DNA from 3 places in the Lentzea sp. NPDC020367 genome. Region 3 is predicted to be linked to each of the others. Evidence: riboswitches for the same ligand, from Rfam matches in the RefSeq annotation. Region 3 holds a riboswitch; each other region holds the start of a gene.
What was found. A riboswitch is a leader RNA that binds a small molecule or an ion and turns the genes downstream of it on or off. The one in region 3 is predicted to bind cobalamin.
Positions count from the first base shown of each region.

Region 1: it holds a riboswitch for cobalamin, as region 3 does, so the genes downstream of both, ACH413_RS08800 (CbtB-domain containing protein) here and ACH413_RS42965 (iron ABC transporter permease) in region 3, are expected to answer to the same signal.
Region 2: it holds a riboswitch for cobalamin, as region 3 does, so the genes downstream of both, ACH413_RS03435 (ribonucleoside-diphosphate reductase subunit alpha) here and ACH413_RS42965 (iron ABC transporter permease) in region 3, are expected to answer to the same signal.

Region 1 covers NZ_JBIRVV010000002.1:365,633-368,834, forward strand. Annotated here, with positions in the region: gene hisG (ATP phosphoribosyltransferase) at 1-43, opposite strand, end outside; gene ACH413_RS08790 (phosphoribosyl-ATP diphosphatase) at 60-323, opposite strand; gene ACH413_RS08795 ((2Fe-2S)-binding protein) at 432-1,082, shown strand; cobalamin riboswitch at 1,117-1,308, shown strand; gene ACH413_RS08800 (CbtB-domain containing protein) at 1,341-1,529, shown strand; gene ACH413_RS08805 (CbtA family protein) at 1,555-2,313, shown strand; gene ACH413_RS08810 (YbaB/EbfC family nucleoid-associated protein) at 2,374-2,829, shown strand; gene ACH413_RS08815 (hypothetical protein) at 2,826-3,202, shown strand, end outside.
Region 2 covers NZ_JBIRVV010000001.1:771,000-774,201, forward strand. Annotated here, with positions in the region: gene rox (rifampin monooxygenase) at 1-744, opposite strand, end outside; cobalamin riboswitch at 935-1,147, shown strand; gene ACH413_RS03435 (ribonucleoside-diphosphate reductase subunit alpha) at 1,257-3,202, shown strand, end outside.
Region 3 covers NZ_JBIRVV010000020.1:34,630-37,831, reverse strand. Annotated here, with positions in the region: gene ACH413_RS42970 (ABC transporter ATP-binding protein) at 1-666, opposite strand, end outside; gene ACH413_RS42965 (iron ABC transporter permease) at 666-1,688, opposite strand; cobalamin riboswitch at 1,721-1,853, opposite strand; gene ACH413_RS42960 (YciI family protein) at 1,948-2,367, shown strand; gene ACH413_RS42955 (3-isopropylmalate dehydrogenase) at 2,439-3,202, opposite strand, start outside.

The DNA of each region.
Region 1 (3,202 bases), on a different contig from region 3:
GTTCAGCGAGCGCGCCCTTGTTCGGGACTGCAACGCGCAGCATGTGAAAGTCTTTTCCGTCAGAGGTACTTGTAGACGTCTTCGAGGGTGAGCCCACGGCCCAGCATGAGCACCTGGAGGCGGTAGAGCAGCTGCGAGATCTCTTCGGAGAGCTTCTCGTCGGACTCGTACTCGGCGGCGATCCAGACCTCGCCCGCCTCCTCCAGGACCTTCTTGCCCTGCGCATGGACCCCGGCCTCGAGCGCAGCAACGGTGCCGGAACCCTCCGGCTTGGTGGCGGCTCGTTCGGTCAGTTCAGCGAACAGGGAATCGAAGGTCTTCACGGCATGACATCCTCCCATCCCGGCGACCCCCGTCCACACCGCGGTCACATCTGTCCCAGGCCGTGGACGTGATCTGTCCTGCATGGACACCCAGTAGCGTGAACTTCTGTGTCTGAGTTCGCCGAGGTCCTCGAAGCACTGCGCCGGGTGCGCGGAATCAACCCGTTCTTCGCGCTCGACGTGGGCCGCCCCGACGAGTCCTGGCTGCCGGGAACGGCCCTGCTCGAAGGTCCGGCGCTCAAGAACACCATCGACGCGATCGCGATCCGGTACAAAGCGGAGGAACCACGCGTAGCGGCCAGCCTGTTCTTCCTCAGCTACACGGCACGGCTGCTCAGCCCGCTCACGGCCGCGGGCATCCCGATCGACGTCCGCCCGGAGAACCTCTGGTGGCAGCACCACCCCGCGAACGGCCTGAGCGTCCGCATCGACCAGCCGAGACTGGGCCCGAAGGCCGCAGAGGCACTCGAACCGGTGGTGGAAGCGATCCAGGCCGTCACGCCGGTGGCGCGTGGATTGTTGTGGGGCAACGCGATGTCGAACGTCGCGGGCGCGCTCAAAATGGTTGTGCGCGCACGCATGCTCACCGCCGAGGAAGCGGAAGAACGCGGCGAACGGCTCATGAGCTCACCGCCGTTCGAACAGGCGGGAGAATTCCTCAGTTTTCCCGGCGAGGTCACGTTCCGGCGTCGGTCGTGTTGTCTCTACTACCGCGTCGCCGCAGGTGGGAAGTGTGGTGACTGTCCACTCGTGAAGTGAGGAACGCAACAACTCTTATGGCCGGTTGTGCTTAACCGATGGATCAACTTACGGTGCACGCGCCGCAGTGACGGGAAGCCGGTGAAAATCCGGCGCGGTCCTCGCCACTGTGACCGGGAAGCGATCCCCGCCGAGCACGTCACTGGTCCTCGCGAGAGGGCTGGGAAGACGCGGGGGCAGCGTTGATCCGGGAGTCAGGAGACCGGCTGCGGCGCCGCAAGGAGAGTTGACCTTCCACGAGGTATGGAGGAGCCCGTCATGACGAGCCCCGCAGCAAATCTGTCCGCCGTCCAGGTGCCCAAGTGGGCGTTCGCCGCCGCACTTCTCGGCCTGATCGTCACGTACCTCGTCCTGCAGGAGAACGGTCTCGCGCTCGGCGCGGGTTCCGAGTTGCTGCACGAGTTCTTCCACGACGGCCGCCACGCGCTCGGCGTCCCCTGCCACTGATCCCCCGATCCCAGGCAGGGAAGACATGACGACGACGTACAAGTCCCTTGCGCTGCGCGGAGTCGCGGCCGGCGGTATCGCCGGCGTCGCCTCCGCGCTCGTGCAGCTGCTGGTGACCGAGATTTCGATTCGCGCCGCGCTCGCGGTCGAGGAGGCACGGGCACCCGCCGGCGAAGAGGCCGGCCACACGCACGGCGGCGAGGAAGAGCTGGTCAGCCGCGGCGCCCAGATCGTCGGCGGCATGCTCGGCGTGGTGATCGTCGGCATCGCGGTGGGCCTCGTGTTCGCCACGGCCTACGCGCTGTCGAAGCGCTGGTTCGCCGACCGCACGCCGTTCAGCCGCAGCTTCGCGTTCGGTGCCGCGGTGTTCGGTGCCGTGGCGCTGCTGCCGTGGCTCAAGTACCCGGCCAACCCGCCCGCCGTGGGCGACCCGGAGACGGTGAACTACCGGACCGCGCTCTACCTCGGTGTGGTGGTGGCCGGTCTGGTGATCGTGTGGGCCGCGAGCTGGCTCGCCGAGCAGCTGCGCGCGCAGTCGCAGCCGGTGCGGACCACGGCCGTGCTGCTCGCGGTGGCCGCGGCCGTCGCGGTGGTGCTGCTGGCGTTCCCCGCGCCGCCGGACACGATCCCTGCGGACATGCCGGTGAACGTGCTGTGGCAGTTCCGCCTCAGCTCGCTCGCCCAGCTCGCCACGCTCTACGTCGGCATCGGCGTGGTGTTCGGCCTGCTGATCGACCCGGCCACGCGCAAGGCCAAGGCCCCTGAGAAGGCCGCTGTCGCCTGATGGTGTGGGGTGGCCGCGGGTGCGGCCACCCCGCCCAGCCGCGATTGGTACGTTCGGCGCATGCCTGACAGCGCTGAGTTGCTGGAACAGATGCGTCAGAAGCTCGAGTTCTTCGAGCAGGCGAACCGCGCCGCCGACGCCCGTGCCGCCGAGTACGACGCGATGGGCGACGAGCTCAGAACAGTGGAAGCCAGCGTCCAGTCCCCCGACCGTTCCGTCACGGTCGTCGCGGGTTTGTCCGGTTCCATCAAGGAGATCCGGTTCACCGAGGACGCGAAGCGGCTGAGCACCACGCAGCTCTCCCAGGCCGTGATGTCGACGCTGCAGCTGGCCGTCGCCGCGGCCGCGCGTCAGCAGGCGGAGATCGTGCAGGGCCACACCGACCTCCCGATCGCCGAACGGGTGCTGGCGACGCAGCAGGAGATCTTCGGCCGGCCCGCCGACCCACCGGCCCGTCCCCCGGTGGACGACGACGGCGACACCGGCAGCATCTTCCGCAAGGACGACCGCTGGTGACCGGGATCGTGGTGCACGCGGACGAGATCGCCCGGTGCGCGAAGACCATCGGCACGCTCTCCGGCACCTCCACGAAGCTCAACGACGCCGCCACGACCGCGTCGGTGCCCGCGGTCAGCTGGGGCGCGCTCGGGCACCTGCTCGGCCTCTACCAGCAGTACGACGAGTTGCTGGGCGATCTGCACGGCCACTTCGGCAAGATGACCGAGGGCTTCGGCAAGATCGATTCCGCCCTCACCGCCACCGCGCAGACCTACGCGGGCCACGAGCAGACGACGACGGACGCGTTCGGCAAGACGCTCCAAAGTGGACTCGACAGCGCCACCGCGCCGCCGATGGTCTCCGGCGGCAAGGGGACCTCGAACCTCGGCGC
Region 2 (3,202 bases), on a different contig from region 3:
GCCGAAATCCGTTCCGGCGAAGGCGCGCAGTTCCCGTCGGAAATCCTCGATGGTGGGCGCTTCCGCGCGATCTTCCCCGGCTTTCGCGCACGGGACCACAACGCGGTAGACCCCGTCGCCGAAATGTCCGAGGTGGAACACGGGGCTCGTCTTGCGGATTTCCGCGACCTTGGCGGCGATCTCGTCTTCCGGTGCGGCGGCCTTCATCTCGCCCATCAGCGTGTCGTTGCGCGAGGGCTCGCCGGGGAACCCGACGCCGAGCAGTTTGCGGACCGTGCTGCGGGAACCGTCGCAGCCGACCAGGTACCGCGACCGCAGTCGCTCGCCGTCGGCCAGTTCGACGGTCACGCCGTCGTCGTCCTGCTCGAGACCGACCACCGCGGCACCGCGCCGGACCTGTGCGCCCAGTGCGATCGCGTGGTCGGCGAGCAGCTTGTCGGCGATCGGCTGCTGGATGCCGAGCATGGTGGTGAACGTGGAATCCAGGCCTTCCGGCGTGGGTTTGGGGATGGCGGCGAAGGCGCCACCGACCGGACGTTGCCGGCCCCGTTCCAGAAAGCGGTCCAGCAGACCGCGCATCGCCAGGATTTCCAGACTGCGAATGTGCAGACTCACGATGCGCACGAACGATGCCACGGGCTCGGGTTCCTTTTCCAGAACGAGCACTCGCACGTCGTGCAGCCGCAGTTCGGCGGCCAGCACCGCGCCGGTCGGACCGCACCCGGCAATGATCACATCGAACATGAACCACCCATTCAGCCCCGGTATCGGCGGCCAAGTGTGGGGGCCTCCGGATCTTGCCGCAAGCGATATACCGGCCCGTGCGAACGCGCTCCGAGGTTGCGGGCGAGCCGGTCGTGGTGATCTACGGGCGCTGCTCCAACTGAGCGACACGCCCACTAGATGTAGTTGTCAGCGGCTCGCCCGCGCCCATGTATTGTGCTCCGAAGCTGGTTCGGCCGATCATCCAGATCGGTCGTCGCAAGAGGGAACCCGGTGGGAATCCGGGACTGCCCCGCAGCGGTGAGTGGGAACGAAAGCCGTCAGAGAGCACTGGACATCGATGTCTGGGAAGCGACGGCCGGTAGGCGCCTGGCGACAGGCTCGCCCACGAGTCCGAAGACCTGCCAGCGCCCCGCACGTGCCTGCGTGCGGGCGTCCGCGGCCCCGAGGGAGGGCGGGAGGACGTGGCGGTCGCGCGCGCCCGTTCACTCCTCGCATCCCCGTGGCCACCCGAGCTCGCGAGGAGAGAGCTAGTGACGGCGGTCGACACGGTCACCACCACTATGCGCGTCAAGAAACGCAACGGTTCACTGGAACCGGTGGACTTGAACAAGATCGTGCGCGCGGTGGAGCGCTGCACGGTCGGTCTGCACGACGTCGACCCGTTGCGGGTCGCCACGAAGACGATCAGCGGTCTCTACGACGGCGCCACCACCGAGGAACTGGACCGGCTGTCGATCCAGACGGCCGCCGCCCTCGTGTCCGAGGAGCCCGAGTACTCCAAGCTCGCCGCGGGCCTGCTCGCCGCGTTCATCGAGAAGGAAGTGCGCCGCCAGGGCGTGATGTCCTTCAGCCAGAGCATCGCGCTGGGCCACGCGGAAGGCCTGATCGGCGACACGACCGCGGAGTTCGTGGCCGCCAACGCGCGCAAGCTCGACGACGCGATCGACCTGGAGGGCGACCGGCGGTTCGAGTACTTCGGCCTGCGCACGGTCTACGACCGCTACCTGCTGCGCCACCCCTCGAAGCGGTCGGTGATCGAGCAGCCGCAGTACTGGCTGCTGCGCGTCGCGTGCGGCCTCTCGCAGACGGCGACCGAGGCGATCGACTTCTACCGGCTGATGTCGTCGCTGGCGTACCTGCCCAGCTCGCCGACGCTGTTCAACTCCGGCACGCAGCACACCCAGATGTCGTCGTGCTACCTGCTGGACTCGCCGAAGGACCAGCTCGAGTCGATCTACGACCGCTACAAGCAGATCGCCAGGTTGTCGAAGTTCGCCGGCGGCATCGGCGTGCAGTGGTCCCGGGTCCGTTCGCGCGGCGCGTTGATCCGCGGCACGAACGGTCACTCCAACGGCATCGTGCCGTGGCTGCGCACGCTCGACGCGTCGGTCTCCGCGGTCAACCAGGGTGGCCGGCGCAAGGGCGCCGCCTGCGTGTACCTGGAGACGTGGCACCCGGACATCGAGGAGTTCCTGGAGCTGCGCGACAACACCGGTGAGGACGCGCGCCGCACGCACAACCTCAACCTGGCGAACTGGATCCCGGACGAGTTCATGCGCCGCGTCGAGGCCGACGCGGACTGGTCGCTGTTCGACCCCGATGAGATCCCCGAGCTGGTCGACCTGTGGGGCGACGAGTTCGACCGCGCCTACCGCGGTGCCGAGGAGGCTGGCCGCGCCGTGCGCACGGTCAAGGCTCGTGACCTCTACGGACGGATGATCCGGACGCTCGCCCAGACCGGCAACGGCTGGATGACGTTCAAGGACACCTCGAACCGCACGTGCAACCAGACCGCGTCGCCGTCGAACGTGGTGCACCTGTCCAACCTCTGCACGGAGATCCTCGAGGTCACCAGCGACGAGGAGACCGCGGTCTGCAACCTCGGCTCGGTGAACCTCGGCGCGCACGTGGCCGGCGACGGCATCGACTGGGACCGCTTGCGTGCCACGGTCCGCACCGCCGTCGTGTTCCTCGACCGCGTGATCGACATCAACTACTACCCGACCGAGCAGGCGGCGCGCTCCAACCCGCGCTGGCGCCCGGTGGGTCTCGGTGTCATGGGCCTGCAGGACGTGTTCTTCAAGCTGCGCCTGCCGTTCGACTCGGCCGAGGCCCGCGAACTGTCGACGCGGATCGCCGAGGAGATCTACCTGACGGCGCTGGAGTCGTCGGCCGAGCTGGCCTCGGTCGCGGGCGCGCACCCGGCGTTCGCGGAAACCCGTGCCGCCAAGGGAGATCTGCAGCCCGACCTGTGGGGCGTCACGCCCACGCAGACCGAGCGCTGGGGTGCTCTGCGGGAACGCGTCAGCGAGCACGGCCTGCGCAACTCGCTGCTGATCGCGGTCGCGCCGACCGCGACGATCGCCTCGATCGCCGGCTGCTTCGAGTGCATCGAGCCGCAGGTGTCGAACACGTTCAAGCGCGAGACGCTGTCCGGTGAGTTCCTGCAGATCAACTCCTACCTGGTGCGCGAGCT
Region 3 (3,202 bases):
GTGGAAAACCTTGGCGATCAGCTCGGGGACCAACACCTCGACCGGTGTGCCGGACGCAACGATCCGCCCTTCGTCCAACACGTAAAGGCGGTCACAAAAAGATGCGGCGAGGTTCAGATCGTGCAGAACCGTCAGCACCGTGATCCCCAGCCCACGCGTGAGCCGGAGAACGTCGAGCTGATGGCGAATGTCGAGATGGTTCGTGGGCTCGTCCAGCACGAGCACCCGCGGCTCCTGGGCGATCGCACGGGCGATGAGCACGCGCTGGCGCTCACCACCGGACAAACTGAGGAAGCTGCGCGAAGCGAGATGCGAAACGTCCACAGTGGCCAATGCCTCGGCCACCACCCGGACATCACGCGAAGGATCGCGGTCGTGCGGCAGCCGGCCCATCTCCACGACCTCGGTGACCGTGAAGTCGAACTCGACCTGCGACTCCTGCGTCAACGCCGCGAGGTGGCGGGCGACATCGTGTCGTTTGTGGACGTTCAAGCCGTCGAGCAGCACAGTTCCGGCGTCCGGCTTCAACGCCCGGTACACGCAGCGCAGCGTCGTGGACTTGCCGCTGCCGTTCGGGCCCACGATGCCGACGACCTCGCGAGAGGCGTGCAAAGAAACGTCGGAGATGATGTTCCGGACAGCGACGTCGTGCAGCTCGACGCGCATCAGCGGCCTCCGAAGACGTAGGACTTGCGACGCATCAGGAAGATGAAGCAAGGCACGCCGAGTGCGGCCGTGATGACGCCGAGCGGGAGTTCCTCCGGCGCCGCGAGCATCCGCGCGGCCACGTCCACCCAGACCAGGAACGACGCTCCGGCCAGCGGTGCGAGCGCCAGGACCTTGCGGTGGTCGGCGCCCACGACCATGCGCGTCAGGTGCGGCAGCATCAGTCCGACGAACCCGACGGCACCGCTGACCGCCACCAGCACACCGGTCATGGCCGCGGTGACGACGAACAGGTGCGTGCGGAACCGGTTGACCGCCACGCCGAGCGTGGTCGCGGTCTCGTCGCCCATCGCCAGCGCGTTGAGCTGCCGCGCCTTGGTCGCCAGGTAGACGATGCCGGCCGCGGTCACCACGGCGGCGACGGGCAGCGACTGCCAGTTCGCCCCGCCGAGGCTGCCGAGCAACCAGAACATCGCGGCCCGCGCCGCCTCACCGCGCGGTGCCTGGAACACCAGCAGCATCGCCACGGCGGAGAACCCGTACGCGAGCGCCGTCCCGGTCAACACGAGCCGCAACGGTGTGAGCCCTCGGCTCGTGCGTGCGGTGATGTAGACCAGGGCGGTAGCGCCAAGACCGGTCAGGAACGCTCCCACCGACAACGCGTAGACGCCGAGACCGGACAGGATGCCGAGCGTCGCCACCGCCGTCGCGCCCACGCTCGCGCCCGACGAGATGCCGAGCACGTAAGGGTCGGCCAACGCGTTGCGCACCATCGCCTGAATCGCGACGCCGACCGTGCTCAGGCCGGCGCCGACGACGGCCGCGAGCAGAACGCGGGGAAGCCGGATGTCCCAGACGATGTGGTACTGCCCGGCGAGGTCGGCGGGGATCGTGCCGCCGGTCAGCGCCGCCCACAGCAGTTCGAGCGTGAGGCCGAACGGAACGGAGACGGGGCCGAGCGCGACGCCCGCGACGAGACTGACGGCGAGCACGCCGACGAGCACGCTGATCTTGGAGAGCACTGGGTCCTTCCCGCAGTCCACGGCGGAGTCGGAACTTCTCGGTCACCGTGAGCGGGTGTTCGGGCTCGTCTCCTGATCAGGAGACCTACCGTTGCGGGTCAGCGCCGGACTTCGACCGGTCTTCCCCCACGCACGACTGAGGCGACCCTACCTGCGGAAACAGAAAGTTCGAAAATTTTCGGGTGTGATGTCGATCCGGCCCACGGCCCGTTCGACCTGTGGACGTCACCGAGAAAGACACCGAGCGAGGAGATCCACCGTGAAGTACATCCTGATCATGCGCGCCACCGACGAGGGCTTCGCCAACATGGGCGAGGTCGACTTCGACAAGATGCTGGAGACGGTCGGCGCGTTCAACGAGGAGCTGATCCGCGCCGGTGTGCTGCTGGCCGCCGAGGGTCTCTCCGAGCCGTCCGAGGGCGTCGTCGTGGACTACTCCGCCGAGCCGCCGGTCGTCACGGACGGCCCGTACGGCGAGACCAAGGAGCTGTTCAACGGCTTCTACCTGCTCAACGTCTCGTCGAAGGAAGAAGCGATCGAGTGGGCCAAGCGCATGCCGCTGGCAGGCCCGGGGTTCAAGACCGAGATCCGGCGCGTGCCGACGATCGACGAGTTCCCGCAGGACAACGAGTGGATCAAGAAGGAGCGCGCGTGGCGTGAGGCCAACGGCCAGCTCTGATCGACGCGCGGAAACGCCGAAGCCCGGCCGGAGAAATCCGGCCGGGCTTCAAAACGTCGAGCGGATGAACCTCAGCCAGTGCGGACGTTCGACGACACGAGTGCCGCGAGACGATCGCCGATGGCGTAGGTGGCCCCAGGCGACTGGTGGTCCCTGGTAGCGAGATCAAAGGCCACGGAGGCCTCGATCCGGCGGGCCGACTCGTGCTCGCCGAGGTGGTCGAGCAGCAGCGCGACCGACAGCACGGCGGCCGTCGGGTCCGCGATGCCCTGGCCCGCGATGTCCGGCGCCGAACCGTGCACCGGCTCGAACATCGACGGGTTGCGACGGGTCACGTCCATGTTTCCCGACGCGGCCAGGCCGATGCCACCCGTGACGGCGGCGGCGAGGTCGGTCAGGATGTCGCCGAACAGGTTGTCGGTGACGATCACGTCGTAACGGCCCGGGTCGGTGACCATGTGAATGGTCGCCGCGTCCACGTGCTGGTAGGCCACGGTGACGTCCGGGTGCTGCAGCGAGACCTCCTCCACGACGCGCGACCACAACGAGCCGGCGTGCGTGAGGACGTTCGTCTTGTGCACCAAGGTCAGGTGCCGGCGCTGACGGTTCGACGCACGCGCGAAGGCGTCCCGGACCACGCGCTCGACGCCGAACGAGGTGTTCAGCGAGACCTCGGTGGCGATCTCGTGCGGCGTGTCCTTGCGGAGCAGGCCGCCGTTGCCCGCGTACGGGCCTTCCGTGCCCTCGCGGACCACCACCATGTCGATCTCCGGCGGGTCCGCGAGCGGGCTGCGGACACCGGGGTAGAGACGAGCCGGGCGGAGGTTCACGTGGT